Regions from separate parts of the Enterococcus mediterraneensis genome, predicted to be linked through region 2. Evidence: a T-box and tRNA genes for the amino acid it is inferred to sense, from the RefSeq annotation. Region 2 holds a T-box; the other holds one or more tRNA genes.
The links. The T-box of region 2 lies ahead of leuS (leucine--tRNA ligase). A T-box ahead of a tRNA ligase gene usually reads a tRNA of that ligase, here a tRNA-Leu.
Positions count from the first base shown of each region.

Region 1: it encodes a tRNA-Leu, which carries the amino acid that the T-box ahead of leuS (leucine--tRNA ligase) is inferred to sense. The anticodon was not compared.

Region 1 covers NZ_UWOP01000001.1:290,454-306,712, forward strand. Annotated here, with positions in the region: gene EFB00_RS01400 (sodium ion-translocating decarboxylase subunit beta) at 1-927, opposite strand, end outside; gene EFB00_RS13720 (hypothetical protein) at 920-1,045, opposite strand; gene EFB00_RS01405 (FtsX-like permease family protein) at 1,303-4,704, opposite strand; gene EFB00_RS01410 (ABC transporter ATP-binding protein) at 4,714-5,415, opposite strand; gene nagA (N-acetylglucosamine-6-phosphate deacetylase) at 5,572-6,720, opposite strand; gene EFB00_RS01420 (helix-turn-helix domain-containing protein) at 6,798-7,625, opposite strand; gene EFB00_RS01425 (DUF2187 domain-containing protein) at 7,767-7,961, shown strand; gene EFB00_RS01430 (pyridoxal phosphate-dependent aminotransferase) at 8,162-9,379, opposite strand; gene EFB00_RS13390 (hypothetical protein) at 9,517-9,678, opposite strand; tRNA gene EFB00_RS01435 (tRNA-Leu) at 9,741-9,824, shown strand; gene EFB00_RS01440 (hypothetical protein) at 10,463-10,747, shown strand; gene EFB00_RS01445 (hypothetical protein) at 10,844-11,611, opposite strand; gene EFB00_RS01450 (glycoside hydrolase family 13 protein) at 11,680-13,482, opposite strand; gene EFB00_RS01455 (glycogen/starch/alpha-glucan phosphorylase) at 13,482-15,899, opposite strand; gene glgA (glycogen synthase GlgA) at 15,980-16,259, opposite strand, start outside.
Region 2 covers NZ_UWOP01000001.1:1,070,372-1,086,630, reverse strand. Annotated here, with positions in the region: gene metK (methionine adenosyltransferase) at 1-494, shown strand, start outside; gene EFB00_RS05190 (MDR family MFS transporter) at 646-2,118, shown strand; gene EFB00_RS05185 (alpha/beta hydrolase) at 2,145-2,927, shown strand; gene mnmM (tRNA 5-(aminomethyl)-2-thiouridylate-methyltransferase MnmM) at 3,019-3,576, opposite strand; gene mnmL (tRNA modification radical SAM protein MnmL/YtqA) at 3,576-4,538, opposite strand; gene EFB00_RS05170 (phosphatase PAP2 family protein) at 4,556-5,206, opposite strand; gene EFB00_RS05165 (muramidase family protein) at 5,664-7,451, shown strand; T-box leader at 7,502-7,705, shown strand; gene leuS (leucine--tRNA ligase) at 7,761-10,175, shown strand; gene EFB00_RS05155 (HelD family protein) at 10,319-12,448, shown strand; gene EFB00_RS05150 (UDP-N-acetylmuramoyl-L-alanyl-D-glutamate--L-lysine ligase) at 12,495-13,994, opposite strand; gene EFB00_RS05145 (putative polysaccharide biosynthesis protein) at 14,194-15,834, shown strand; gene EFB00_RS05140 (pseudouridine synthase) at 16,000-16,259, shown strand, end outside.

The DNA.
Region 1 (16,259 bases), 780 kb from region 2:
CATCAACTTGCCGAATAAGACGCCGGCTGCTGTACCGACAGCAAAAGCAAACAACCCTAACAGGATGATCTTGATCGTAGCAAGCGAAAGAAATATCTCCGCTTCAGCCTTGGCTCCTACTGTCAAACCCAACAAGATCGTTAAAATAAACATCAACGAATCCTGCAATGTCGCTGTCAGTTTAGGGACGACCTGAGACTCTCGGATCAGATTTCCCAACATCAAACTTCCGATCAATGTCGTTGCCGCCGGGACTATCAATGCCACAAAAATCGTCGTAAAGATTGGAAAAATGATTTTTTCTTTGCGTTTGACGCTGCGCTGCATGTGCATCTTGATCTTGCGTTCTTCTTTTGTTGTCAATGCATTGATGATCGGCGGCTGGATAATCGGCACCAATGCCATATAAGAATAAGCGGCAATGGCGATCACAGGAAGCAGTTCAGGTGCCAAGCGAGTCGTTAAATAAATCGCCGTTGGCCCATCCGCGCCGCCGATGATCCCGGTAGCCGCTGCTTCTGGACCTGTCATGCCTAAAAGGATCGCTCCGAAAAAAGCCGCAAAGATCCCGAATTGTGCCGCCGCCCCTAAAAGCAGTGTTTTAGGATTGGCGATCAGCGGACCGAAATCCGTCGCTGCTCCTAAACAAAGAAAAATCAACGGCGGATAGATCCCTAATGCTGTTCCTTGATAAAGATAATAAAGCAGTCCGCCTGGCTCCATACTGGTTGGCGGTGCAAAGATCCCAGTCAGAGGCAAATTGACTAACAATATGCCAAATGAAATCGGCAATAGCAGATACGGCTCATATTTTTTAAAAACAGCTAAATAAATAAAAATCAGTGCAATAATGATCATCACTGCATGTTTCCATGTCAAACCAGCTATCCCTGATGATACAATCATTTCTTGGATTATCTCAGTCATCGGTCATCTCCTTCATCAAATGATTGAATGCCACTAACGCTCCCCACAAAACAGCTAAAATAAAAAATACCAAAAACATCGCAACGAACGTGATAACACTTGCATCTATCAACGACATTTTTTCACCCCTCTTTTTCATTGTAACAAAGCTCACAAAAATTACCAAAGAAAAGCCGACAGCACACGATTTTGGATTTTTTGTGTCGAGTAAGACGCGACTATAAAAAAATATCCGAACGATAGTTGACCTGTTTCTACCGTTCATGGTAAAACCTGCCGATATACAGCAGTGGTCATTATCATTCGAATATTTTTCTAGTATGTTATAGCCGATCCTTTACAAATTGACAAGACTTTGGTTCATAACAGTCTACTTTATTCATTTGATTTTAGTGCTTCGATCATGTCGACTTTTTTTAATTTAAAGTAAATAACGATCCCTACGATCACAGTGAAAAAGATGGTGATCAAACTAGAATAAAGGTAACTGATGGCGTGGATATTCGGCGGGAACATCAGCATATCAAGTTCTACAGTCTGCAATACATAATTGTGTTCGATTTTACCCATCACAAGACCCACCAAGATTCCTAATAATGTCAGAAGGATATTTTCGCGATAGATATACATCGTTACTTCTTTGTCATAAAACCCTAGTACTTTGATGGTAGACAATTCCCTGATTCGTTCCGAAATATTGATATTGTTCAAGTTGTACAGCACGATAAATGCCAACAGACCTGCAGAAATGATCAACACCCAAACGACTAGATTCAATGTCTCCGTGGTATCTCCCAGCGCGTCCAATGATTCAGTCAAGAAGGAAACATTGATGACTCCATCGTTTTCCATCAGATGATTGGCTAGATCATTTTCCTGTTTCGTTGACAAAGAGCGATCAAAAGCAATAAATTCCGTATTGTAGCTTGGCTTTTTATCAAAGACTTGTTCATAATATTTTGGTGACAGATAAGCAAAATGCCCCGTATAGTTTTCAGTAATGGCAGTAACTTTGACAGGATAGGTATGATCTGTTGATTTCAGCTCGATAGTATCACCGATCTTGATATCAAATAATTTTGCCAGTTTTTCGTTGATAATCGCGCCGTCATCTGTCAGCTGGTATTTTTTGCCGGTTTTTCGATCATTGAATAAAATAAATTTCGAAACTTCCTGCGGATCTTCCGGTACATAGACTGTCACATCTTGCGGTGTCTGTTTATTCCCAGACAATGTAAGGATCTCAGAAGAAATCGGCAGCCGTTCTTTGAAATGCTCTGCTTTGCTTATCTCTTCTTCATATCGTGTTCGTTGTTCAGTCGTCGCATTTTCATTGAAGGTCACGATCCCTTCATAATTCCACAACTTCTCAAACTGTGTTGGAACGATATCGCTGATAGAATCTCTTAATCCAAAACCGGTCACGATCATCGAGGTACAACCGGCAATGCCAAAAATCGTCATCAGCATCCGCAATTTGTAACGGAATAGATTTCGCATCGTTACTTTTTGGATAAAGCTGAGTCGTTTCCAAACAGGACGGATATATTCCAGCCAGACACGTTTTCCGGCTTTTGGTGCTTTAGGACGAAGCAATTCTGCCGGCTGACTGAACAGATCGATCCACAATGCCAGCAATGCGACACCAACCGTACAGACTAATGCCACGATGATCCCGATCAGTGAGTAACTCCAATACCACGGTGTCACAAACTCTTCAATATTATAAAGCTGTCCGTAAGCACTGATAATAATCGTCGGGAACAAGTAAAAGCCTAACGCCAAACCTAAAATAGACCCGATCAATCCAGCACTTAATGAGTAATATAAAAATTTCAAAGCGATCTCATGATTTTTATATCCTAATGCTTTAAAAGTCCCGATTTCTGTTCGTTTTTCTTCAATCATACGAGTCATGGTAGTCAGACTTACCAACGCGGCGATCAAGAAGAAAATGATCGGAAAGACGGTCGCCAGTGATGAGATACGATCTGCATTTTGTTTATATTCGATATAACCGGGATTGTCTTCACGATCTGTAAAGAGATATTCCGCCGGTTTCATTTCATTTAATCTTGCTGTTTCGTTTTTCAGCTGAAGTTCGGCATCCAAAAGTTTTGGCATATTCTCGCTATTTTGCTTTTGAAATTCTTCCAAACCTTTTTGATATTCCTCTTCGGCAGCTTCGATCTGTTCAGAAGCCTGCGCAAGCTCGGCTTCGCCGGCGGCTTGCTGTTCCGCTAATTCTTGTCTGCCGGCAGCGATCTGTTGCTTGCCATTTGCGATCTCTCTTTCACCAGAGCTGATTTGAGCTTCTGCTGCTTGTAACTGCTGTCTTTGCGTTTGCAGCGTCCGCTCAGCGGTTTCACTTTCTTGGATCTGTCTCGTTAGTGCGGTCGCTTGATTTGTAGCGGTGGTCAATTGATTGTTTGCTTCTTGTGCTGCTGTATTGACCGTTTCAATGATCGTTGCAAATTGTTCTTTCGTGGTTTCATCTGATAAGTTCGTCACTTGCTCGACTGCAGGAGAACTGCTGTCTATTTCATTTAAAGATTTCAACCATTCTGCTCGTTGTTCCACGATGGTTTCTTTGAATTCTTCTTCACCCAATGCTGCCGCTCGCTGAAAACTTGCGGCCAAACCTTGATAAGCAGTGACTTTCTTCGTCAGTCCATCGATGGTTTTCGTTAACTCTGTCTGCTGTTGTTTTGCTTCAGCCAGTTGCTGTTTTCGATCATTGAGCTGTCGTTCGGCGGTATCCAGTCTTTCTTTTTGGGCAGCCAGCTGTTGCTTCTGCTGCTCTAATTCTGTTTCTTGGCTCGTCAATGCAGCTTCATTAGCATCCAGTTCTTGTGTTGCCTGATTGATTTGTGCTGTCATCTGTTCTCTATTTGCAAGGATCTCTTGCTTTCCTTGGTCGATGTCTTTTTTGGCTTGTGTTAATTTGTCTTCCGCATCTTGTAACGCTTTTTCGCCATCTTCCACCTGTTTTCTTACTTTGTCTAATTCTTTCTCAGCGGCTTGTTTGACCTCGGCTAAACGTTCTTCAGGACGATCTGCCAGTTTTTTCTCAAGTTTGTCTAACTCAGCGGCGACCTTTTTTGTATAAGCATCCGTATAGGCACTGTTCGTCTGTTTAAAGGATACCAAGATCCGCGAATAAGTAGACAGATCCAGATCTTTTTCAGAAACAACAGCAAAATAATCTACCGAACCGCTGCCGACATTTGTGTTGCCTCGTTTGACATTTTCAATAAACTCCGGGGAATTGACAAAGCCGACGATTTTTAATTTATGGGATTTTACTTGATTTTGCGGATCATCTTCTTTCGCGATCTCAAACGTGTCGCCAACGGCATAATTTTTTGAATTGGCGATGCTATCCAGCGCGATTTCCCCTTCTTTTTCCGGAAGCCGGCCTTTGACTACCACATAGTCGTTCAATTCTTTTGTCAGCCCGAAAATACGGACCACTTGATTGGCTTCTGTCAGATTCAGATCCAGCATGTATTGGGGGACTGCCTTAGCGACTTGCGGTTCTTCCTTGATCAAATCCAGATCTTTTTCCACAACGCCAAGTGTCGAAGCAACTGCTCCGTCTGCCAAGTCTTGTTTTTGATAATAGTCATCTGCCGAACGGATCATATCAGGACCGGTGGCACCGATCCCTGCAAAAAAGGCAACGCCTAAAAAAATGATCCCCAAGATAGAAAAGAAGCGGGCGGGTGAATTTTTGATCTCACGAAGACTTGTTTTAAGTAAAGCTGATTTTTTCATGCGCTGCTCCTACCATTCTATTTGATCCACCGGGGTCGGCTGTTCGTTGATCTCGATACTGCGCACTTTGGCGTCGTTGATTCGGATCACCCGATCGGCCATTGGTGCGATCTGGGAATTATGAGTGATGATCAAAACAGTGGTTCCCATGTTTCTGGCAGTATCTTGTAAGATCTGCAAAATCTGTTTCCCTGTTTCATAATCCAACGCGCCTGTCGGTTCATCGCACAATAACAATTTTGGTTTCTTGGCCAACGCCCGCGCGATAGTTACCCGCTGCTGTTCCCCGCCGGAAAGTTGCGATGGAAAGTTGTTCATACGTTTTCCTAATCCCACTTGCAAGAGGACGTCTTCCGGATCACTGGCTTCTTTGACGATCTGCGACGCTAATTCGACATTTTCCTTAGCCGTCAAATTAGGAACTAAATTGTAAAATTGAAAAACAAAGCCGACATCATAACGACGATATTCTGTTAATTGTTTGGCATTGAATGTTGAAATATCCACCCCATCAATAGCGACTTTGCCGCTGTCACAGGTATCCATCCCGCCAAGAATATTCAAGACCGTTGATTTACCAGCGCCACTGGGACCTAAAATAACCGCGATCTCTCCTTTTTCAACAGAAAACGTAACTCCGTCATTAGCCATGATCGTGGTGTCGCCCATTTTGTATTTTTTTACTTCATCTACTACTTCAATATAACTCATCTACACTGCTCCTTATCCGTTTTCATTCCTAGTGTACCATATTTTTGAACCGAATTTACCGGATTTTATTGTTTCTGGGCAGTGAATAGAAGAAAGAAAAAAGCTATCCGTTTGATTTTGCCTGTTAGGCTCAAACGGATAGCTTGTATGATTTGATTATGCGTGATAGCGTTCTACGCCGTCAAGATAAGTCGCTTCTAATGTCATATCAGGATTCAATACGATAAAGTCAGCGTCGCGGTCTTTTGCGATCGATCCGCAGACATCATCGATCTTACAGCTGACTGCCGGAACGTAAGTCGCCATCATTACTGCTTGTTCAGGCGTTGCAAGTCCCCAATCAACCACATTTTTGATTGCTTCTTTCAGTTTCAAGATACTTCCTGCAAGATTTCCGGATTCTAATCGCGCAGTTCCTTCTTTTACTACTACTGGAAATTCTCCCAGCATGTAATTTCCGTCTGGCATTCCGCCAGCCATCATACAGTCAGTGATCAGCGCTACATGATCATGGCCTGCTTTTTCCATCAAAACTTCCGCAGCTTGCGGATGAACATGATGCCCATCGCAAATCAATTCAGAAAAGACATCGTGCAGTGTCAATAAAGCACCGACCATTCCTGGTTCACGATGATTCAAGCCTCGCATACCATTGTAAGCATGAACGAACACGCTGGCACCGGCTTCAACCGCTACTTGCGCTTCATCCAATGTTGCGTTGCTGTGTCCTAATGAAACAACTACGCCTTCACTGGTCACTTGTTGGACGAATTCTTTGACCCCTTGGCGTTCTGGAGCTAATGCGATTTTTTTGATGATCCCGCCTGAAGCTTCTTGCCATTCATGGAAAGTATCCAAATCCGGATCACCGAAGTAAGAAGGATTTTGCGCACCCTTATGTTCTTCTGTGAAGAAAGGTCCTTCAAAATAAATACCTTGGATTTTAGCACCAGTTACGTCTTTGTGGACGTTCCCGACTGTTTCTGCTACGTCCCGCAAGCGTTCTTTGCTGGATGTCAATGTTGTAGGTAAAAATGAAGTAACGCCGCAAGAAAGTAATCCTTCACTCATCGCTTTGATTCCTTCTGCATCGTTGTCCATTACGTCGTGATTGACAAAGCCGTGGATATGGGTGTCAACTAACCCTGGTGCGATCCATTTTCCGCTTTGATCGATTACATTTGCTTCTTGGTCAGGAAGCTCAGAATAAAAATCTCCAAATTTTCCATCGCTGATTTCTAGATATCCCGGTCCTTTTACAGCAGATTTCAAGAAGAATTTGTCAGCAAAAATAAATGTTTTCATTATGTTCGCTCCTTTATTTTGTTAATTTAAAATTACTCCTAATAGCAAAAGAAGTCAAGAAAAGGTCTACACCATTTTTAAATTTTATGCATTTCTCTAATTTTACGGCTATAAGAAAAATAGGTTTCCGCTTCTTGGGCTTTTTTTGTTTTTAGAAGCAACTCACCTTTTAAAAAGAAAAGCTCCGCTAAATAGTAATAGCTTTTTTTATCGTGGGCGGCTTTGATTCCTTCGTCCACAACGGCAGAACTTGCTTGGTACTCTTCTTGGTCAAATAAAAAACGGCCATAGTTAAAAAAGATCTTGATCAAGCGGTCCGTTCTTCTTTTTAGCGGCAGCTCTCGGTACAATGTCATACTTTTTTCTAAGTATTCCTGTGCCTTTTCTTTCACACCTAAAGCCGAATATACGCAACCGATGCAGCTGATCAGCTGTATCTCGGCAGCAGAATTATATACCTTATCGACTTGAAGCGTGTAGGAAAGTCCTTGTTTCAGGCTAAAAAGCGCTCCTTTATAATCTTGATGAAGATAAAAGCGGCAACTTCCTTCATAGTAGTAATATAGCTGCAGATCCGTGTCCAGATACAGTTGCTGCAAGACATCAGAATGATTCAGCAATTTCTCCAATTCTTGATATTCTTCATGAAAAAAATGAGATTCTATTTGATCCATGATCTCCTGATTTTTTTGCGCTTCATACCGATGGCAAGTCATCACTTGATCCATCATCACATTCAGCCGATCGCACAACTGTTGCATAACTAAAACATTCGGCAATTCTTCATTATTTTCAATCCGGCTTAAAACACTTTGAGAACAAATCCCCTGACTTAACATTTTTTGCGATAATGACCGCTGCTTTCGTATCTCTCGTAAAACATCCCCAAACGACATCTTTTCCATTTTTCTCACCTTTAAATATAAAATATGCTAATTTGCATTATTATTTTTGTTTAATTTATCACATAATGGCTGTAAGAGAAAATTATTTCTCTTACGACTAAAAAAAATTTTTGTTTTACTATCTAGTATTAGGAGTTGATAATCATGGAAAAAGCAACTGTCATCTTTGAGTGGGAACAGGCATTTTTCAAAGGTATGGTTGAAAAAGAGTACGAAAACTCTTTCTTGATCAATGTCTCAGAACCTTCCTGCAGCGAAATCAAAGAGAAATTCGCGAATCGAATGATCATTAGCAAAAAAAATTGTGAAATAGTGAATAATATTTCTCAAAACTGATCATTTGTACTATCATTAAAGGAGACACATCTCATTGCGTCAAAAGTGAGATCGTGTTCAACACCTCTTACTTGTAGTAGGAAACAAAAGAAGATTCTTCCCCAAACAGGCAGCATAGAGTAATCTATCCTGCAAAAAAATAGTTCCGTCAACTTCTTCCTCATTCTAACGAGCGAGGAAAGTGTTTGACGGAACTATTTTTATTTTTGTTTGTATGTTTCTAAGAATTCCCGCATTTTAGCGGCCGTGAATTTCAAATCATCCATCTTTGGTAAATAAACGATTCTAAAGTGGTCTGGCTTATGCCAGTTGAATCCGCCGCCGTGTACCAACAATATCTTATGTTTGTGGAGAAAATCCAAAACAAATTGTTCATCATTTACGATATTGAAACGTTTGGTATCAATTTTGGGGAAAATATAAAATGCGGCTTTAGGTTTGACTGCCGATAGACCTGGGATGTCATTGATTGCTTGGTAAATATATTCCCGCTGTTCATAGATCCGACCTCCTGGCAGCAGCAATTCATCAATACTTTGATAACCGCCAAGTGCCGTTTGGATGATTTGTTGCGAAAGCACATTGGAACAAAGTCTCATTGAAGACAGCATGTTCAATCCTTCAATATAATCTTTTGCATGGGTTTTATCTCCGCTAAGGATCATCCAGCCTACACGGAATCCCGCTACACGATGAGATTTCGAAAGGCCATTTAAGGTCACTACAAAACGATCCGGTGCAAGAGTCGCGATAGGAATATGCTGTAAACCATCCATAACCAGTCGATCGTAGATTTCATCAGAGAAAATAATCAAATCAAATTCTCTGGCGATTTCAACAATTCCTTCCAAAATTTCTTTTGGATAAAGCGCACCAGTAGGATTATTAGGATTGATCACTACGATCGCTTTCGTTTTGTCCGTTACTTTTGCCCGCATATCGTCAAGATCAGGGTACCATTCACTTTGTTCGTCACAGATATAATGGACAGGTTTTCCCCCTGCCAAAGAAACAGAAGCTGTCCAAAGCGGATAATCCGGCATCGGAACCAGCACTTCATCACCATTGTTGCATAATCCCTGCATACATAAAGTGATCAATTCGCTGACTCCGTTACCAGTATAGATATCATTGATCCCGACATTCGGAAATTTTTTCAACTGACAATACTGTTCGATCGCTTTACGAGCGGCAAAGATTCCCTTCGAATCTGAGTACCCCTCAGAATCCCGCACATTCAAAATCAAATCACGAACGATCTCATTCGGCGCTTCAAACCCAAATGGTGCGGGATTTCCTGTATTTAGCTTTAAAATACTAACGCCTTCTTCTTGCATCCGTTCCGCTTCTTCTAGTACCGGTCCGCGTACGTCATAGCTCACGCCTTCAAGTTTATTGGATTTTTCAAAATTTTTCATGGCCTTCTCCTTGTTTCATCGTTTCATTATTCAATTATCTTATTGTTTCGTTTTTCGTCAAATCTATTTCTTATACAGTAAGCCAAAGTCGTTCAAATTACAATCATTACGAGAACACTTTCAAAGAAGTTTCATATTTAGTCTCTCATGGTCAGAATATTTGCCAGCCAGTCGAGGGCGATTCCGATAATAACGCCAAGAAACAACCCCAAAACAAGATTTTCTTTCGCCAAGCCGATCAAAATCCCCGGAATCATTCCCAGCCCGGCAAATGTACCGTCAAATTTTTCTTCCTCCATAATAACATCCTCCTATTGACAAAAAAGATAAACTTGATATCATTATTAGTGTTGCAAAACATGCGGTCGTGGCGGAATGGCAGACGCGCTGTCTTGAGGGGGCAGTGGGAGTAACTCCCGTGGAAGTTCGAGTCTTCTCGGCCGCATAAAAAGCAGGCTTACTATAGTCTGCTTTTTTGTTTTCTAGGTAATATATAAATATAATATCAGTAAAATCCCTTTCTGTTGCAAAAACTTTACTATTTATAATTGTAAAGTTTTTGCTCTTTATCTATCTTGATTGCAAATTGAGTTAGACAGATATCACTACTTGCAGGATTCAAAAATATTTCCAATAAAATGGACAAAGAATATAAATCAATCGTAACCCGTGATTTATACACATATCGTGATAAACATGCATGCAAAAGAATATTTGATGTCCTTGATAATTTTTAACAAATACAAATAATACGGACAAATCACTGTTCAGCATACCGTTCACAATTTTTCCGAAAAAAAATAAGAGTAACGGATTTCAGTAGAAGACTCTTCCCCAAGGCCTCTCCATCTGTTACTCTTTTTAAAGTGATGTCTGTTGACTACTCAATAGTATAAAAGTTATTTAAATATTGCAAGCAATAACCATCACTAAAAATCTTATTATTTCAACCAAATATCCGATAAAAAGCGGAAAAATAATTTAGTTGTTTGTATTTAGCGATTAGAATATATTACGATAAATTATTTCCAATAAAAACGGCTGCATGTAAAAAACGTTTGCCATTTCTTAGGAGGAATCCCTGTGCGGGCAAGTGAATTATTGACGACATTATCCATCATCCCACAAGATCAAGCGTATATCGGCATCTACTTTCAAAAAAGTCAGCTGATTCCATTTACAACCATCAAAGCCGATCAAGATGGAAATTTGATCCTTTATGCAGAACATGAGAAAGCTCCATTGACTATCAAAGAACTTCTTCTTACTTTGATGAAAAATAAAGGCCGACAGATGCTTTATTGGAATGGCGAAACCACTAAAAAAATCTACGGCATCAAAGAATCCCAACGCAAGATCATTGTCTAACAGAAAAAGGCTGTGATACAAGTGCAGCATATCAACCGAAAAAGGGACTATCTAATCCTATAGATAGTCCCTTTTTCGGTTGATATGCTAGCCTTTTTATTTAAAATAACCATTTTTGGGCAGCTCATTTGCTCCATCTTCAATCATGCCTTTTAACGAACGATCTAGGATCGAACGCTTCTTTTCCTCTTTTGCAGAACGGCGGTATTGGCTGCGAGTCATTTGGACTTCTGAATGATTGAATTTGCGGACACTTGGATCAGTGTCTTTCTTTTCCTGATAGGCAGCGGGTTCTGTGTCAAATAAAAGATAGCTGGCTTGCGGTTTGCTCATCGCTTCGATCAGCGCTTCTTGAGAGATATCATCTTTTTTTTCATCCGGAATAATCGAAGCCGGTATATATTTAGGAACAAAATACGAACGACCGGAATACTCCTTTTTCACTGTGTTTTCTGCTTTTTCCTGTGGTTTGTTTTTTACTTTATAGGTCGAACGACGCTGGTTTTCGCCAAATAGTGATGTTCGTCCTGTCGCTGTCGGTTCTGGTTGGATTCGCTTATTATAATCCGGCAGATTTTCCCGATGTTTCTTTAACTCTTCTTGCTGACGAACCGTGTGTCCTTGTTTTTCAGCAGTCGCTTTGCGGGAACGACGCAACGCACGTTCTTCGTGAGATTCTGGATAACCGGTTTGAAAGGACGAATAACCTTGATAGCTCTCCGTTTCTTTAGCAGTTTCTGTTAAAATCCAGTCATCACCATACGAGAGTTTTCGTTTGCTTTCGCGTTGGATTTTCACACCTTCTTCATCGGAAAATGCTGGGAAACGAAAATGCTTGCGTTTGATTTCTAAAAAATTACTCATACTCAGTTCATCCTTTGCCACACTTTTCTCTATCATAACATAAAAATTTTTAGTTGTAATTTTCTTTGTCAGAACCGACCTGAGAAAACTTGAATTGCTTTCGGATGGATTGACTGCTCCGGCAGGTCCAATGTTGTTAAGGAAAACGGCAGATCGCGCAGACTTTGTATTTGCTGTTTTTTCAAGATTTGCTCTTCTTCTGTTGGATTAAAGACTGCCATCAGATAATTCTCCTGATCATAGCGTAAGATCAGCAACAGCTCATTACAAAAGAGCAAACGAAAGTCACCTTGTCTGAGTAATACATGGTCTTTTCGCATTTGCAGCCATCTCTGACAGTTTCCATAGCATTCCTCATCGATTTGTTCCCACGGGAAAAATTTGCGGTTTTCCGGATCTTTTCCCCCTGTCAGTCCAGCTTCATCACCATAATAGATACATGGTATGCCTGGCATAAAGGTCAAAAAAGCAAACGCGAGATCAAGTTTTTGTTTGTCTCCTTCTAATTCCGATAAGATCCGAGGTGTATCATGAGTCCCGATATTATTGAAGTTATTATAAAAAATATCTGTCGGATAATTTTCCTCCAACTGCGTCAATATCTTCGCCGCGTCTCTTGGTGAACAGTCTCTCTTCAAGAAATCAATGATCACTGTACGCAACGGGTAGTTCATCACACTATGCAAATGATCGCCTAGGATATATTGGCGACGTTGCTGATAGGCGATTTTATTTGAAGCGTCTTCCCAAACTTCCCCAATCAAAATCTTGTCTTTGTATCGATCAAGGTTTTTCCGGATCCCTTGAATAAAATAATCCGGCAATTCATCCGCCACATCTAGGCGCCAACCATCTACGCCCAGTTGATTCCATTTATCCAAAACGCTGTGCGTTCCATAAATAAAATCTTGAAAATCAGGATTTTCTTTTGCGATTTCCGGCAAATCTTTGATGCCCCACCAAGCTTTGTACTTTTCCGGATACTCTTCAAATTTGAACCAGTCAAAATAAGGACTTTCCGTCGATTGATAGGCGCCGATTTTTCCGTAACTGCCATCGTAATCGAAATAGCGGCTGTTTTTGCCCACATGATTGAAAACACCGTCTAAAACCAAATGCATCTCATTTTCATGAAGTGCTGCGATCAACTCATTGAAATCAGATTCATCACCCAAGATCTCGTCGATTTTCAAAAAATCGCCTGTATCATATCGATGATTGCTGTTGGCTTCAAAAATCGGATTCAAATAAATGGCTGTAACTCCTAATTCCTTTAAGTAGGGAATCTTTTTGATGATTCCTTTTAGATTGCCGCCATAAAAATCCCAACGCAGAATCTCTCCTTCTTGATTTTTGATATATAAAGGATCATCTTGCATCCTTCCATACAAGAAAGTATTCGATTTAGGCGCATTGACACGTCCATCAGGATTTCCATTAAAAAAACGATCTGGAAATATTTGATAAAAAACCGCGTCACGATACCATTTCGGTGCTTTTTCTTTTTTTTGACAACAGGTCAATTGATACTCGTGAACTGCTTCTTTAGACAGAAAGCAAGTATTTTCACCTTGTTCATTTCTCCCGTAATAGATCTTTTCCAGTTGATTCTCTTTACGAAGATGGATCTCAAAATGATAGAAGTAAAGTCCCACTCCCTCATTGACGAAAAAATCATAACAATAGCGATCCGTACCGTAGTTTTCCAACTGGATATAGTCTGGTTCTTGCGCATCTTTATGGATCACCAGATAAGCCGCTTCGACAGCTGTTTCAGCGATGGTAATCGAGAATTTGACAAAGTCTCTATCCATGACTGCGCCAAAAGGTTCTTTGTGTTCTGTCCGCCAAGGATCGTAGTAGATCTTCATTATCTTGGTTCCTTTTCTGCCGCTTTCAGGACTGGATTCAGCTGCCAGATATCTTCAGCATAACGGAGGACAGTGTCGTCTGCTGAAAAGCGTCCAGCATTAGCGATATTGATCAAACTTTTTTGTTGCCATTGCTGAGGATCCTGATACCATTCATTGATTTTTGCTTGTGCCTGACAATAAGCATCAAAATCCCGCAGTAAAAAGTATTCGTCGTTGTACTTGATCAGTGAATCAAAAATCTCACGACCTTCAAACTCGATATTTGGAATCGTACCATCGACAAAAGCATTCAATATCTTTTGCAGCACTGGTGATTCTTCATAGATTTTCAATGCAGAATAGTCTTGATTCTCATAGTAAGCATAAACTTCTTGCTCCGTCAGCCCGAATATTACGATATTGTCTTCTCCTACCGCATCTCTGATCTCAATATTGGCACCGTCAAGGGTCGCGATGGTGATCGCTCCGTTCAACATCAGTTTCATATTGCTGGTTCCTGATGCTTCTTTTGAAGCAAGAGAAATCTGTTCGCTGACATCCGCGGCCGGAATGATCCGTTCTGCTAAACTCACATTGTAGTTTTCTAAAAAGACGACTTTCAAACGGTCACCGATTGCTGGATCGTTATTGATCATATTGCCTACCTCATTGATCACTTTGATGATCGCTTTGGCATACGTATAACTAGGCGCCGCTTTAGCGCCAAAAATAAAGACGCGGGGATGGATCGCTGTATCGGGATTTTCTTTTAATTCAAAATATAATTTTAAAATATGCAATAAATTCAATAATTGCCGTTTATAAGCATGCAGCCGTTTGATCTGGACATCGAAGATCGCAGTCGGTAAGACCTTGATGCCGGTGGTTTCTTTGATGTAACGAGCCAGTGCCTCTTTGTTTTGTAATTTGGCAGCCGCTAATTCTTTCAATACTTGAGGATCGTCTAAATAATTCAGCAATAACCGCAGATCTTCAGGATTTTTTCGCCATGATTTTTTGATATGTTTATCTAAGACATGGGATAACGGCTCGTTGGCCAACTGCATCCAGCGGCGTTCTGCGATACCGTTTGTTTTATTGTTAAAGCGTTCAGGATAAATCTCATAAAAATCGTGGAGTACGACTTGTTTCAATAGTTCCGAGTGGAGCTTCGCGACACCGTTTGTGCTGTGACTGCCGATGATCGCAAGATGCGCCATATGGACCTGATCGTTTTGGATGATACGGGTACGTTCCACCAGATCACTGCCATAAGCCAATTTCTTTTTCTCCACAAAGCGTCGATCGATTTCTTCGATGATTTGATACATCCGCGGCAAAAGGGAGCGCATCAGATGGATTGGCCATTTTTCCAGCGCTTCTGCCATGATCGTGTGATTGGTATAACTCATAACTTTGACAGTGATCTCCCATGCCTGTTCCCAAGACAATCCATGCTCATCCAGCAACAGTCGCATCATTTCAGGAACGCATAACGCCGGATGAGTGTCATTGATATGGATCGCGACATACTCACTCAAACAGCTGAGGGGCTTTTTCAATTTCAAATAGTAGCGCAAGATACTTTGAACTCCAGCTGAAACAAAAAAGTATTCTTGTGCCAACCGGACTAAACGCCCTCTTTCATTGGAATCGTCGGGATACAAGACAGCTGTCAAATCTTCAAACTGTCTTCGATCTTGGATACTGGTATATTTTTCTTCTTCAGAAGTCGGGATCTCAATTCCCCACAAGCGCATGGTATTCACACGTTTGTTTTGGTATCCGATCATCGCTGTATCATAAGGGACCGCTCGCAAAATACGCTGATTTTTATAAACCGGTTTTAAATGTCCTTCTTCGTCAGGCACCATCCAAACGTCTCCGGAAAACTGGATATCTACTGCTTTGCTTTCTTTGCGGACTTCCCAGACATTGCCGCTGCTGAGCCATTCATCCGGCAATTCCACTTGATATCCATCTACGAAACGTTGTTTGAACAAACCATAATCATAGCGGATGCCATTGCCATTTCCCGGAAGACCGCAAGAAGCGATGGAGTCCATAAAACAAGAAGCTAAGCGGCCTAATCCGCCATTCCCTAAGGCCATATCTTTTTCTACATTTGCCAAATCTTCCAAATCGATTTCCATTTCCGCCAGACCTTCAGAAACGACATCCAATATGCCCAGGTTCAACAGATTGCTTTTCAACATTTTCCCTGGTAAAAATTCGATGGAAAAATAATATACCTGTTTGTCTTCATTCGCCAGATAACTTTTCCAGCTTTGCCGCCAACTATCCGAATAATAAGCCTTGATGACACTGCCTAAAACATTGAACAACTCTTGCGATGAAGCGTCTTCGATCTCCATTGCATATTTTTCCCTCAGCCGTTGACGCATCTCACTCTTAAATTTCTTTTTCGATAACACAGCTTACTTCGCTCCTTTTAGCAAAAAGGATGGACATCGATCAATACCAATGCACATCCTCTTAGACTTCATATATTTTTTTAACTTTGTCCTGTCAATTCTTGATACAATGTCACATAATTTTCAGAAGAAGTTTCCCAGCTGAAATCACGAGACATTGCTTGCAGAACCAGTTTATGCCACGCTTCTTGAGAAGAGTGATACAACTCCACCGCTTTTTTCACGGCTTGTAAAAATTGATAGGAAGAAAATTCAGCAAACCCGAATCCAGTTCCTTCACCAGTCACAGGGTTGAAAGGTTCAACGGTATCTTTCAAGCCTCCAATCTCGTGGACTATCGGCAATGTACCATAGCGCATA
Region 2 (16,259 bases):
AATATTATATCAATCCGACAGGACGATTTGTGATCGGCGGGCCTCAAGGAGATGCCGGCTTAACAGGACGTAAGATCATCGTTGATACTTACGGCGGTTATGCCCGTCATGGCGGCGGAGCCTTTTCCGGAAAAGATGCGACAAAAGTCGATCGTTCTGCTAGTTATGCCGCACGTTATATCGCGAAAAACATCGTAGCTGCTCAATTAGCGAAAAAAGTCGAAGTACAACTGGCTTATGCTATCGGAGTTGCTCAACCGGTTTCTATTTCTGTAAATACATTCGGAACCGGAAAAATTTCAGAAGAAAAATTGATCGAAGCAATCCGCAAGAATTTTGATCTGCGGCCTGCGGGTATCATTGAAATGCTTGATCTGCGCCGTCCGATCTATCGGCAAACAGCAGCTTACGGGCATTTCGGTCGTACAGATATCGATTTGCCATGGGAACGCACTGATAAAGTAGATGCGTTATTGGCAAGTGTGAAAGAGTAAAGAGGCGGCCTCTATTGACGATTTGTTGATAGAGGTTCTTTTTTTTGGCGTGTTAAGTTTCAAGGCGTGTGGATGAAAAGTATCAATTTGACAGAAAACAGCACTGGTCGCAGTTAAAGGATCAGATGACAACATGAATCAGGAGGAAACTATGGAGAAAAAAACAAATGTGACATTAGTGACGATCGCGGTTTTTGTGGCGACATTTATGACAGCCATCGAAGGAACGATCGTCACTACAGCAATGCCGACGATCGTAGGTTCGCTGCATGGCATCGAGATCATGAACTGGGTATTTTCGATTTATTTATTAACAAATGCGATGCTGACGCCTATCTATGGAAAATTAGCAGATAAGATAGGGCGTCGTCCGATTTTTATTTTAGGGACATTCTTGTTCATCGTAGGTTCCGCACTGTGTGGACTTTCCAATACGATGCTGACGTTGATCATCTCCAGAGGGATTCAAGGGATGGGTGCCGGTGCGATGATGCCGGTAGCTTTGACGATCATTGCGGATCTATATACGATGGAAAAACGCGCCAAAGTTTTAGGACTGAATAGTACAGCCTGGGGTATTGCCAGTGTAGTGGGTCCTTTAGCCGGCGGGATGATCGTAGATACTATCGGTTGGCACTGGATCTTTTTTATCAATGTACCGATCGGACTGATCTTGATCGGCATGATCTGGTATTTCCTAGTGGAACCAAAACATCAAGTAGAAGCCAAGAAAATGGATATTGGCGGCAGTTTTTCTTTGATGATGGTGTTGCTGACGCTATTGTTGGCGTTCCAATTACTAAGCGACAATGGATTCAGCCTGCTGGTATTGGGGTTATTGGCACTGACAGTGATCAGTTTTGGATTGTTTCTATGGGCAGAAAAACGAGCAGAAGATCCAGTGATCTCCCTGTCGCTTTTCCATAGTCCGCTTTTTGTCGTTGTCAATTTAGTAGCGGCATTGATCAGCGGCTTTTTGATGGGGATCGATGTCTATATCCCCATGTGGATGCAAGGTGTTCTGGGATTGAATGCCGGTATCGGCGGATTGGTCTTGGCACCGTTGTCTCTGCTTTGGATGGTGGGTTCCTTCCTAGCCAGCCGTTGGATGAGTCAATATTCTATTAGAAAAACATTACTGCTGGGGTTAGTCATCACATTGATCGGTGCTGTCTGGCAATTTTTGATCCCAATGGGCAGCAGTTGGCTGTGGTTTTTCGGGATTTCTTCGATCATCGGAATCGGTCTGGGAGCCACGACGGTAACTTGTACCGTTAGTGCTCAAAGCAGTGTTCCTCAAGAAATGCTGGGAGTAGCGACTTCTTTCAATACATTGGTCCGTACGATCGGCCAAACGATCATGGTTTCTGTTTTCGGGATCTTATTGAACACGATCTCCGCGAATGGTCTCCAACAAGCAAAATTGACTTCTGATCCGGATATCATGAACAAACTGGTCAATCCACAGACGGCCAAGTTGTTGTCTGCCGACTTATTAGAGCCTTTGCGAAAAATCTTATACGATAGTCTGCATGGCGTATTCGGCGCTGGATTGTTGTTAGTTGTGATCGCTGTCGTATTGACACTTCTAGTAAAAGAAAAATCTGGTAGAATAGTAGAATAGAAGAAAAAGGATAAGGTGATGTGGGGATGGCTTTTTTACAGGCAAATATTTACTCTAATGTATTAGAAATGGAAGTAGGCTTGAACGTTATCTTGCCTCAGAAAACGGAAAAAGCGGTTGGCACCAGCACCGCGGGAAATTCCCAAGATGTTCCGGTTTTGTATCTGCTGCATGGTATGGGCGGAAATCAATCTGTCTGGCAACGGCGAACATCGATTGAACGTTATGTAGCTGATTTAGGGTTGGCAGTGATCATGCCCTCTACTGACTTGGCTTGGTATACCGATACACGTTATGATATGAAATACTGGACATTTATCTCAGAAGAATTACCGTTGATCTGTCATGAACTTTTTCCGCAGCTTACACAAAAACGGGAAAAAACATTTGCCGCTGGTCTTTCGATGGGGGGCTACGGCGCGGTGAAACTGGGCTTGAAGAAACCGCAGAATTTTGCGGCGATTGCTTCTCTTTCTGGCGCGGTGGCATTGGCAGAGGATAATGATTCCTTGCTTTCTATGCGCAGTCAGGCCTATTGGGAAGGGATCTTCGGACCGATGGATCAAATCAAGGGCTCTGAAAACGATCCGCTGAAAATGTTGGATGAATGCCCGGTAGAAAATGCGCCCAAATTTTTTATCGCTTGCGGAACAGAAGATTTTCTTTATACTTCCAATCAGTATTTTGTGCAATTGGCGCAAGATAAAGGAATTGATGTTACTTATGAAGAAGGACCCGGCGAGCATAATTGGATCTTTTGGGATCACTGGATCCAAAGAGTCTTGGAATGGCTCCCGCTAGAAAAATAGTCCCGATCTTTAAGTGAGGAAAGCCATATAATAAAAACGTTCTTGAATAACCCAGCTGTTTTTACAAACAAAGGGATTATTCAGGAACGTTTTATTTTTTTTCAATACAAAAGAGGACCGGCGGCTGATTTTTTTGATTGATAAATTGATATTGCAAAACATTATATTCTGCTTGAGGAAGAGATCGGCAAAATGTGTTGACTGCTGCCAATTCCTCTTGACCGCCGGGATGTCCGTAATAAGCGACGATCACTAAACGACCGGAAGGAACCAATCGAGACAATAGTTGATCGAACGCTTGCTGGGTCGTTTGGGGCAGTGTGATAATAGTTTTGTCGCTGTTGGGAAGGTAGCCAAGATTGAATACAGCAGCCTTGATAGGCTGATCTACATAGTTTTCAATATACTGATGTCCGTCTAAAATCAACTCGCTTTGGGCAGTTAAGGATCTTTCCGTTAATTTTTGACGGGTGGCGTCTAAGGCTTGTTCTTGGATATCAAAAGCATAGACTTTACCGGATGTCCCTACCAATTCAGCTAAAAAACACGTATCATTGCCGTTGCCCATGGTAGCGTCCACGACTGTATCGCCTGGTTGGACGATTTCTTTTAAAAGGGTATGACTAAAACGCAAAGCTGTCAGCAACATCAGCAACTGACCTTCTTTCGAACATCGAACTTTCCTTGATAAGAATCACGACGGATCATTTCTTGATCGATAGCATTCAAAACTTCCCATTTCTTTAAGCTCCACATAGGTCCTACCAGTGAGTCCCAAGGAGCATCGCCGGTCAAACGATGGATGATGATCTCAGATGGGATCATTTCCAGCTGGTCACAGATCACTTGGACATATTCCTCGCGAGTCATCAGTTGCAGCCGCCCTTCATGATAATCCCGCAGCATACGTGTATTACGCATCAGATGCAACAGGTGAAGTTTGATTCCTTGGATATCAGAGTCAAGGATCGTACGGCGGACGTTTTCCAGCATCATTTCCGGTGTCTCGCCTGGCAGACCATTGATCAGATGCGTGCAAACACGAATGCCGTGGGCCCGTAATTTAGCTACGCCTTCTACATACGTTGCATAGTCATGGGCACGGTTGATCTGACGACTGGTTTGTTCAAAGGTAGTTTGTAAACCTAACTCTACCCACAGATACAAGCGCTGATTCAATTCAGCTAAATACTCTACGACGTCATCAGGCAGACAATCCGGGCGCGTACCGACAGATAAGCCGACGACACCAGGCAAATTGATCACTTGCTCAAACCGTTCTTTAATGACTTTAATGGGAGCATGGGTATTGGTGAAATTTTGAAAATAAACGATGTACTGATCGACATGGGGCCATTTTTGATGCATCATGTCGATCTCTTTTTGAAACTGGACAGGCAGCGGTTCTTCAGGAGCGACGATCATATCACCTGAACCGGACACACTGCAAAAGGTACAGCCGCCATGGGCAACCGTGCCATCACGATTGGGGCAGTCAAAACCGCCATCAACAGGGACTTTGAAAATTTTTCCGCCAAATTCTTGCCGCAAAGCATAATTCCAAGAATGATAACGTTTTGTTGGATCTTCTGTATAAATAAATGCGGACATGAAAAAACCCTTCTTTCTTAACGCTGCCGCCTTTTGAACAGCCACACAACTTTTTGTTTTTGATACAATGGATAACTTAGACAAAGCCAACCAAGACCCAACGTGTATCCTCCCAAGACATCGCTGGGAAAGTGGACCCCAAGATAGATCCGGCTGATGCCGATGGACAAGATCAAGAAACCTAAAACGATTCGAGCTGCCCACTGACCGACAGTGTTGTGGAAAAATACCGGAACCAAGAACAGCAATGTACCGAATAAAACCATGCTGCCAGTTGAATGACCGCTAGGAAAACTGTAGCTGTGTTCTGTCACCAGATGCTCCAGAGTTGGCCGTTCCCGCAAAAAAACGAATTTGATAAGGGGATTAAGAACGCCGGCGATCCCCAACACACCGACACCCAACCAGACAGTTTCGGCGTAATGCTTACCAGCAACTAAAACGACTAAAAAAGCCAAAGCGAGGATCACCACGCTGCTGGGATTACCAAATTTAGTGATCCAGAGGTAAAAACTATTCCATGCAGGATAGGGCATCCGCACAAAAGAGGTGATAGTATTATCGAAACCTGCCAGCCACTTAGGATAGAATTTCACGACATAACCGAGAAAAACGAAAATCAGTAAAAAACAACTGCCGGCAAATTGGATATATAATTTATTTTTCATAACTTCTCCTTTACTCATAGTGCTATTATTATAGCATTCACAAGTTTTCCATTAAAGTAGCGTCGGCAAAAAACAAAATATGGTCAACAACTGACGTCTATTATAGATGTTTTCTCATCACCTATTGAAAAGATAACATTTCTGCTTGCTGAGTGGATTTTTTCAGAAAACACTCTTAATCGGTAAAAAGAGAGAGGAGACGTGGGGCGGCTTAGGATAACTGCTGTCTTCTTTCGTAATCTAATTGTAATCTTATAACTATGATTAAATAACGAAAATTTATAATAATTAAGATACATGTCTTGATTATTTCGTAAAATAAGTTTAAAAGATAACCAAAAAAACATAAGGTTACAGTCGTTTTACAAATTGCGGAAATCATCTTAAATAACTTTTAATAAAACTTAAGAAACGGTATACTTAAAGTACTATATGACTGTTTTGGAGGAGTGACACAATGGAGATTATCTCAAGAAAAGAGCGACGGAAAGCGGAAAAATCTGGTGGCAAATATCACCAGTTGAAAAAGGGTGCCGCACTTATGGGAACAACATTAACAGCTTGTTCTGTTGTGACACCTTTCATGACCCCGCTATCAGCAGAAGCAACAAGCGTTACTGACACAGGCGCTCAGGTGAGTTTGTACAGCAGTAATGCCAGTGCATTCATTACTGAGATCGCGGCTCATGCGCAACCGATAGCTAATGCCAATGATTTATATGCGTCTGTGATGATCGCTCAGGCGATCATTGAAAGTGGATGGGGAGGCAGTACCTTATCCAAAGCACCTTATTATAATTTATTCGGTATCAAAGGAAGTTATAACGGCAACACTGTATACATGGATACGATGGAATTTTTGAACGGTAAATGGGTGACCATGAAAGAACCGTTCCGCCAATACCCATCTTTCAAAGAATCATTTGCGGACAATGCCTATACTCTACGCAATGTCTTTTTAGGCGGCGATTATTACTATCGCGGTGCGTGGAAGAGCAATACGCAGTCTTATCGTGATGCAACTGCTTGGCTGACAGGCCGCTATGCGACAGCACCGCATTATGGAGCATCTTTGAATAATGTGATCGAGACTTACAATCTGACTCGTTTTGATACACCAGCCAGCGGCAGTGCCGGAGGCGGAGCGTCAGCTGGAAGTTCTTCAAACAATTCAAATTCCAGTGGAGGAACAAATTCAGGTTCTTCATCACAATCGCAATACTATACAGTAAAATCCGGCGATTCTGTTTGGCTGATCGCCAATAAATACGGTATTTCCATGAGCCAGCTTTGCCAATGGAACAATATCAAAAATAATTTCATTTACCCAGGCCAACGTCTGATCGTCAGAAACGGCGGCTCAAGTTCGACTGGCTCAAGCAGTTCCAACAGCAATTCAAATTCAGGCTCAAGCAGCTCGAACTTAGGTTCAAACAGCAATAACAGCAGTTCAACAGGCACACATTATACAGTAAAAGCTGGGGATTCTGTTTGGCTGATTGCTAATAAATACGGCATTTCCATGAGCCAGCTTTGTCAATGGAACAATATCAAAAACAACTTCATTTATCCAGGTCAGCGTTTGATCGTCAGAAACGGCGGCTCAATTTCTGCTGGCTCAAGCAGTTCTAGCAGTTCAAATTCTGGCTCAAGCAGTTCAAACTCGGGATCAAGCAGCAACAGCAGTTCAACAAGCTCGCATTATACAGTAAAAGCTGGGGATTCTGTTTGGCTGATCGCTAATAAATACGGTATTTCCATGAACCAGCTTTGCCAATGGAACAATATCAAAAACAATTTTATTTACCCAGGTCAACGTCTGATCGTCAGAAACGGCTCAAGTTCGACTGGCTCAAGCAGTTCTGCCAGCAGTACAAATACAGGGAATTCAAGTACCGGCTCCAGCAGTACAAATACTTCTGGAAGTTATACAGTAAAAGCCGGGGATTCTGTCTGGTCTATTGCCAACAAACACGGCATCACCATGAGTCAATTCCGTCAATGGAACAACATCAAAAATGATTTTGTTTATCCAGGCCAAAAAGTGATCGTAAGAAAAGGAGCTAGTGCTTCATCAAATACCGGCTCTTCTACAAGCAGTTCCAGCAAGACCTATACCGTCAAAAGCGGCGACAGTCTTTGGACGATCGCGCAAAGATACAATCTGTCAGTCAATCAATTGAAATCTTTGAATAATCTGACCTCTGATATCGTTCTTATCGGACAAGTTTTAAAAGTAAAATAGTGAAATAATATTTGAATTTATTCGTGTTTTTTGATAGTATAACTATCAATAGCAACACGTTTGAGAAGGAATAGTAGAAAGTCATTCGGTAAAGAGAGCACATGGCTGGTGGAAATGTGTCCGAAACCTTTTGAACTCGCCTTTGAGTGATATCTGCTGAAGACAGTAGGCAGATACGGCAGCGGCCGATATCCCGCAAGAGGCTTGCAATCGCAAGTAAAATTAGGTGGTACCGCGTAGATTACGTCCTATAAAAAGCACTCGCTTTTTATAGGATTTTTTTATTATTTTTTAGGAGGAGTCAGTAAAATGAATTACGATCATAAAGTAATCGAAAAAAAATGGCAAAAATTCTGGGCAAAAAACAATGTCTTCAATACCCATGACGATGGCGACAAGCCAAAATTTTATGCCTTAGACATGTTCCCTTATCCATCAGGACAGGGTCTGCATGTAGGGCATCCGGAAGGGTATACAGCAACTGATATCTTGTCACGGATGAAACGCAGCCAAGGCTATAATGTATTGCATCCAATGGGTTGGGACGCGTTTGGTCTGCCAGCAGAACAATATGCCATCGATACCGGGAATGATCCTGCGGAATTTACGAAAAAAAATATCGAGACATTCCGCCGTCAAATCAATTCATTAGGCTTTAGTTATGATTGGAACCGGGAAATCAATACGACGGATCCGGAATACTATAAATGGACACAATGGATCTTCACAAAACTTTATGAAAAAGGACTGGCATATGAAGCAGAAGTCGCAGTCAACTGGGTACCGGAATTAGGAACGGTCATTTCAAACGAAGAAGTGATCGACGGCAAAAGCGAACGGGGCGGTTATGATGTCGTTCGCAAACCGATGCGCCAATGGATGCTGAAGATCACCGCTTATGCAGATCGTTTGTTGGATGATCTGGATCTAGTGGATTGGCCAGAAAGCATCAAAGAAATGCAGCGAAACTGGATCGGCCGTTCAGTAGGTGCGAATGTAACCTTTAACGTAGCCGGAACAGACGAGCAGTTCACTGTCTTCACGACACGTCCTGATACGCTGTATGGTGCGACTTATACGGTGTTGGCGCCAGAACTTGAGCTGGTCAAAAAAATCACTACCCCGGAACAGCAAGCAGCTGTCGAAGCTTATATCGAAGAAGCGGCTAAAAAATCTGATCTGAACCGTACTGATCTGTCGAAAGAAAAAACTGGTGTCTTCACTGGTGCCTATGCGATCAATCCAGTCAACGGCAAAGAAATCCCTATCTGGATCGCTGATTACGTGCTGGCTTCTTACGGAACAGGTGCCATCATGGCAGTACCAGCTCATGATGAACGGGATTATGAATTCGCTAAGACCTTTGATCTGGAGATCATCCCAGTCTTAGAAGGCGGCAATGTGGAAGAAGCGGCCTTTACTGAAGATGGACCGCACATCAATTCTGATTTCTTGAACGGATTGAACAAAGAAGACGCGATCGCTAAAATCGTTGAATGGTTGGAAGAAAAAGGTATCGGTAAAAAAGAAGTCAGCTACCGTCTGCGGGATTGGCTGTTCTCTCGTCAACGCTATTGGGGTGAACCGATCCCTGTGATCCATTGGGAAGATGGGACAACGACGACGGTTCCTGAAGAAGAACTGCCGTTGACACTGCCGATCACAGATAACATCAAACCAAGCGGAACCGGTGAATCGCCACTGGCCAACATCGAAGATTGGATCAATGTCATTGACCCAGTCACCGGTAAAAAAGGCCGTCGTGAAACCAACACGATGCCGCAATGGGCAGGCAGCTCATGGTATCACTTGCGTTATATCGATCCTCATAACAAAAAATCATTGGCGGATTACGAAAAATTGAAACGCTGGCTGCCGGTGGATATTTATATCGGCGGTGCGGAACATGCCGTATTGCATCTGCTGTATGCGCGTTTCTGGCATAAATTCTTGTACGATCTAGGTGTGGTGCCAACAAAAGAACCATATCAAAAACTATTCAATCAAGGGATGATCCTTGGGGAAAACAACGAAAAAATGTCGAAATCCCGCGGCAATGTCGTCAATCCTGATGTCGTGGTGGAAGCTTATGGCGCTGATACGCTGCGTTTGTATGAAATGTTCATGGGACCATTGGATTCTTCTATCGCTTGGAGCGAAAACGGGTTGGAAGGCAGCCGCAAATTCTTGGATCGGGTATGGCGTCTGATCGCAGATGAAAACGGCAAAATGCGCGATCGGATCACTACTTTCAATGACGGAAAATTGACGAAAGTGTATAATCAAACCGTCAAAAAAGTCACGGAAGACTATGACCAACTGCATTTCAATACAGCGATCTCACAACTGATGGTTTTTGTGAATGAAGCCTATAAAGTCGATGCACTGCCTTATGCATATATCGAAGGATTCGTGCAGTTGTTGGCACCGATCACACCGCATCTTGCGGAAGAACTTTGGGTGATCTTGGGCAATGAAGAAGGCATTTCTTATGTTCCTTGGCCAACTTATGACGAAACAGCGTTAGTTGAAGACGAGATCGAAGTCGTATTCCAAGTAAACGGTAAAGTTCGAGCAAAAGTCAATGTACCAGTAGACGCTGACAAAGCAGCGCTGGAAGAATTGGCGAAAAACAACGAATTGATCCAAGAACATATCGCTGGTAAAACGATCCGTAAAGTCATCGTAGTACCAAATAAACTTGTCAATATCGTTGCAAATTGATCATAAACCAGATAAATCGCGGTACAAGTCCGATAAGACTTGTGCCGCTTTTTTTGCGGAGAATATCGGTTAAAAAGATTGAAACTTTTTTTAGTTAAGCGTATAATCCATAACCTATCCTTTACAAACAGGGGGAAAATGGTATGGTCAACCACAAAGAAGAAACGTATTTGCAGCAGGTTTATGAAGAGATGCTGGCAAAAGAAGTCGAATTGGCAGATTATCTGGATCAGTCGAAACAAAGCGGATTATCGGCTTTGCAGGAGATGCAAAAAGATGTCCGCTTGAATTTTGACAATATCTCCGATAATTTGGATACTTTTGCTCAGCTGGAAATGAAAAATCGCGAGATCGATCAAATGAACATCAAGATGCAGACGGCGGAACAGGAATTATCACAGGTTCGACGCTCGCTGGAGAGTCCGTATTTTGGTAAGGTAGCGGTGGATTTTTTGGATGATGACGAAGAAGATTTTTATATCGGTGTCAACGGCTTTCGCAATCTGACAGGAGATACTCGGGTCTACGACTGGCGTTCACCGATCGCGGAATTGTTTTACAACAATGAATTGGGCCGCTCCAGTTATCAAGTGGACACCCGCCAGATAGAAGTAGACATCCGTACTCGGCGTCAATTCATCATTGAACGGGATCATTTGATCAAGTATTTTGATACGTCTGTTGCGATCCAAGATGATGTACTCTTGGAAGCACTGGAAAACGATACTAGCGGCTTCATGAAAGATATCACCGCGACGATCCAAAAGGAACAAAACAAAATCATCCGGGATACTGCCAGCCGTCATATTTTAGTCAACGGGATCGCCGGCAGTGGAAAAACGTCTACGATCATGCAGCGGATCGCGTATCTGTTGTACTCGATGCGGCAAAAGATCACTTCTGATGATATCCTGATTTTGTCGCCTAATACCCAATTTATCGATTATATCGGTAATGTCCTGCCGGCTTTAGGAGAAAGAAATCCTTGGAATCTTACGATGCGGGCTTTTGTGGAAGAATACGGCGATTGGCCGGTAGAAACAGAAGCGGACTATTTCCAACGGTTGAATGAAGCAGAGTCAGACTATATGCATGTCTTGCGCAGTGCGGAGTTCATCGCTTATATCAAGAAGTCTGACGCATTGCTGCAAGATATCCCGGATCTTTTCCAATCCATCGATTACAAGGGAAAGCCTCTGATCTCAGTAGAGTTTTTAGAGCAGTTGTACCAAGCAACGCCCAATCATCCCAAAATGATCGACAAGATCCAAGCTATGAAAAAACAACTGATCAGTTATTGGGAACAACGGATCATCCGTCAAGCCCGCAGCAGCAAGATCCATGATCAGCTCCTAGGACTTTCAGAAGATATGCAGATGCGCTATTTCGGAGAGCTGATCAGCGATGAATCGGCAGAAAGTCTGTTTTATTACAGCAAAAAACTATTGAAGAAGAAATATCACCGCATCACTCGGGCTTTGGCAGAAAATCAATGGCTGAAAACTGAAAAGCTGTTTGAAAAAATCTATCAGACCTTTACGGATCAGCCTTTGCCAAAAACAACACAGGCTACACTGGACGAAGCGGTCATTCGTCTTTTGATCCAGCATTTATTTGTGGAAGCAATCGAAGTGCCGCAGCTGCGCTTTATTTTGATCGATGAGGTACAAGATTATACGTACGCCCAGCTGTCGTTGCTGTTGGCGCTGTTTCCGCGAGCACAATTTACGATGGTAGGGGATGAGAACCAAGCTATCTTCAATTCCCAGATCCCGTTTGCTGATATCCAACAGTTGTTTGATAAAAATCAGCTGCCCTTGACTCGTTACGACCTTTTGAACAGCTATCGTTCCAGCGGCGCGATTACCAAGCTGTTCCGTCAATTAGTCACTGTTCCTATGGAGATCGTACCGATCCGCTCTGACGGCGCACCGGTAGTCTATCAAAAGACGCAAAATGAAGAAGACTTCCGTCGATTCGTCGAAGGATTACTAACTGATGAGAAGATCCATCAATTGACGATCTTGACGAAAACTGAAGCACAGGCTGTAGACCTTAGAACAGCGCTTGAAGATCTGCTGACTGAAAAGATCCAGATCCTTTCTCTCAGTCTGTCAAAAGGTTTGGAATTCGATCAGGTCCTGTTGTATGATGTTTCCCCAGAAAATTATCATTCAGATCAAGATCAGAAACGGTTGTATACAGCGATCTCCCGCGGGATGCAGGAGCTGTTTATCACTTATAAAGAGGAACTTTCACCGCTGCTTGATTAAAAAAACGTTCACTAAGCCTGGTTTTCCAGTGCTTAGTGAACGTTTTTTACGCTTCGATCAGATGTTTGGCGATCTGGTAGTCTCCTTCATAAGGGGTATCTTCGCCGTTGATCTTTTGATACAGGTCTTGCCCTTTGCCGGCTAAGATCACGGAATCTTCCGCTTTCGCCAAAGCGATAGCCTGAGCGATGGCTTGACTTCGATTCATCTCATAATGGATCTCTAGACTGGGCTCAGTGATGGCTGCGGAAATTTCTTCAGCGATTTTTTGCGGATCTTCAAAGGCTGGATCGTCAGCAGTCAGGATCGCAATATCTGCCTGTTCTGACAAGATCTTGCCGAAATCCTGCCGCCGGGAAAGTGCTTTGCCGCCGGGACTCCCTAAGACGACGATCACACGACCATTGGGATGTTCGTTTTTAGCAAATTCCAAAAGTGTTTTTAGACTTAAATAATTATGGGCATAATCTACATAGATCGCGGCGCCGTTTTGGCTTTGCAGCTGTTCCATCCGTCCGGGAACGCGGGCTTGAGATAATCCATTTTGACCATCTTGAGCGGTTGCACCTACAAGGGCTGATGCAATCAATGCGCTGGCGGCGTTTTCTTGATTGAATCCCCCTGCTAATAAAATTTCATACGTACTGTTCAAAGTTAATGGATCATTTGTATTTTTCAATGTAAATGCTTGTCGTTTTTCCGTCGTTGTCACCAGATAGTCGGCTTCTGACCGTCCATATGTCCATAAAGGAATCTGGTGCAGTTGACAAGTTTCTTCCAACAAATCGTAATAATCGCTGTCATGATTGACAACTGCTTGTTTGGAATTGATCAACAGCTGGCGTTTGCAGTAGAAATAGTCGTCAAATGTTGGGTGTTCGATGGGACTGATATGATCTGGAGAAATATTCAAAAAGATCCCGACATCATAGTGAAGCCCGTAAACCCGCTGTGTCTTGTAGGCTTGCGAGGAAACTTCCATTACAAGATGGGTCATACCGTTTTCCACTGCTTGAGCCATCATACGATAAAGATCCAGCGATTCTGGTGTTGTTAAATGGGATTTGAAATAAGTGACCCCGTCCAGCGTCGTATTCATAGTTGACAGTAATGCAGTCTTTTTATTTGTAGTCACATCCAAGATCGCTTTCGTGAAATACGCGGCGGTGGTTTTTCCTTTTGTCCCGGTAAATGCGACTAGTTTTAATTTTTCTTGGGGGTAATCGTAAAAAGCCATCGACAAGACTGCCATTGCTTTGCGGATATCTGTGACGATGATCCCCAGTTTAGCAGAAACTTCGTAGGGTTCTTCTGCAACGTAGACTTCCAGACCGTTTTCCAGTGCGGAAATCAGGTATTCCGTTTTAAAGTTCAATCCTTTACAGAAAAAAAGCGTCTGAGAGTTTACTGAACGAGAGTCGTAGGAAAGAGCGGTAAAGCTTTTTTCCAAATCAGTCGTCAGATGCCAACCATCTGCAGAGACAAATTCTTTCAATAGATTTTCTTTAAGCAACAAGGTACGAATCGTTTCAATGGAGAAAGACATAATTATAATCCTCTTTTGATTTTTTCATTATTATAGCATAATTCTCCAGCAACACTAAAAAAATTTCGGGAAAGCGAAAAAACGCCGACAAAATATTGCATTCCCGTTAAATTTCCTAAAAGTAATTGCGACTTTGTCTGTTTACAATTAAAATAGAGAATATGCCTTGATACATAAGAAAGTTGGAGAATGTGGACAAATGGAGAAAAAAGCACAACCGACAGAATTAACTAATGAAGAACGGATGGCCCGCGGTTCTGCGTGGATGACCGTCGGCAACATCGGCTCTCGTTTGTTGGGAGCGATTTATATTTTGCCTTGGTATGCTTGGATGGGTGAAAATGCCAAAGCTGCCAATGCATTGTTCAATATGGGCTATAATATTTATGCGCTGTTTTTGATGATCTCGACAGCAGGGATACCTGCCGCCATCGCTAAGCAAACAGCCCACTATAATTCCCTGAATGAATACAGCACCAGTCGAAAATTGTTTATCCGTGCATTGCAGGTGATGGGGATCTTTGGATTGATCACGGCTGGTATCATGTATCTGCTGGCACCGTTTCTTGCGGAAGCTTCCGGCGGTGGAGCAGAGTTGGTACCTACGATGCGTTCGCTTAGTGTTGCGATCCTGGTTTTTCCTTGTATGAGCGTGATCCGCGGATATTTCCAAGGGTTCAAAGATATGCGGCCGTTTGCTATCTCTCAGATCGCAGAGCAAGTCGCTCGCGTCGCTTATATGCTGTTAGCGACCTTCATCATTATGAAAGTGATGAAAGGAGAATACACACAAGCCGTTACACAATCGACCTTCGCCGCATTTATCGGTGTACTGGCGAGTTTTGCGGTATTGGGCTATTTCCTCAAAAAAGAAAAAGTCCGGATGGATACACTTGTTGAATACAGCGAAAAAGAAGCTAAGATCCATACGAAAGAACTACTACTGGATACCATCAAAGAAGCGATTCCTTTTATCATCATCGGTTCGGGGATCACAATCTTCAAGCTGGTGGATCAATTTACTTTTATTCGTGTAATGCAGCAGTTTACCGAATATTCCAGTCAGCAGTTGAAGGATCTGTTTTCAATCTTCAGCGCAAATCCTGACAAACTGACGATGGTGGTGATCGGTTTAGCTACCTCCATGTCATTGACGGGTCTGCCATTGATCACAGAAGCCAAAACCGTGGGAGACCATCGCGGTTTGGCAAAACTGATCAGCAATAACTTACAGTTGTTTTCATTTGTGATGCTGCCAGCCAGTTTTGGTATGATGCTTTTAGCCTATCCTTTGAATACGCTGTTCTATGAACCAGACGCATTAGGAACAAAAGTCCTGATCCAAGCCTGTATCACCGGATTATTCTTGGGGCTCTTCATGATGACTTCCAGTATGCTGCAAGGATTGTATGAAAACGGCGCTGCCATCAAATATTTTGTACTGGGATTGCTCTTGAAGCTGATCTTGCAATACCCGGCGATCCGGATCTTAGAAGTCTATGGTCCCATGGTAGCGACGATGATCGGATTCAGTTTGACGTGCTATTTGAATCTGCGGAAAATGTATAAGATCGCACGCTTCAACTATCCGTTAACATTGCGCCGGACTGTCTTGATCCTTTTACTGACCTTTGTCATGCTGATCATTGCGTTTATTACCCGCCAAGTCGCGGACTTGTTCTTGAATACCGATAGCAAGAGCCAATCATTTATCATGATCTTGTTAGTTGCCGGCACTGGTGGTTTCAGCTATGTCTTTATGGCGTTGAAAGTCCGATTGGCAGATAAACTGTTAGGTCCTTCGGCAATCAAGATGCGAAAAAAATTACGAATAAAATAAAAGAGCGTCTTACGGCAAATGCCGTCTGACAGAAAAATCCGAACGAGAAAGATCGCTCCTGCAGTCGACAAGTCAGCACAAACATCGATGATCAGGAGCTTTCCGACAGCGTTCGGGTCTTTTTTTATCGAGCAGACAGTTTTTAGAAATTAAGGAGTGAAATGAATGCGTTTGGATAAATTTTTAGCGGATATGCAGATCGGCAGCCGCAAAGAAGTCAAAAAATATATCAAAGATCGCCGGGTAACGGTCAATGGACAGGTGATAACTTCCGACAAGATACAGGTCGCGGACCATGATGTAGTCACTTTTGACCATCAGCCGGTCCAGTATCAAAAATATTTTTATTATCTGCTGAACAAACCGCAAGGAGTCGTTTCTGCAACGACAGATCCGCGAGATAAGACTGTACTCGATCTTTTGAA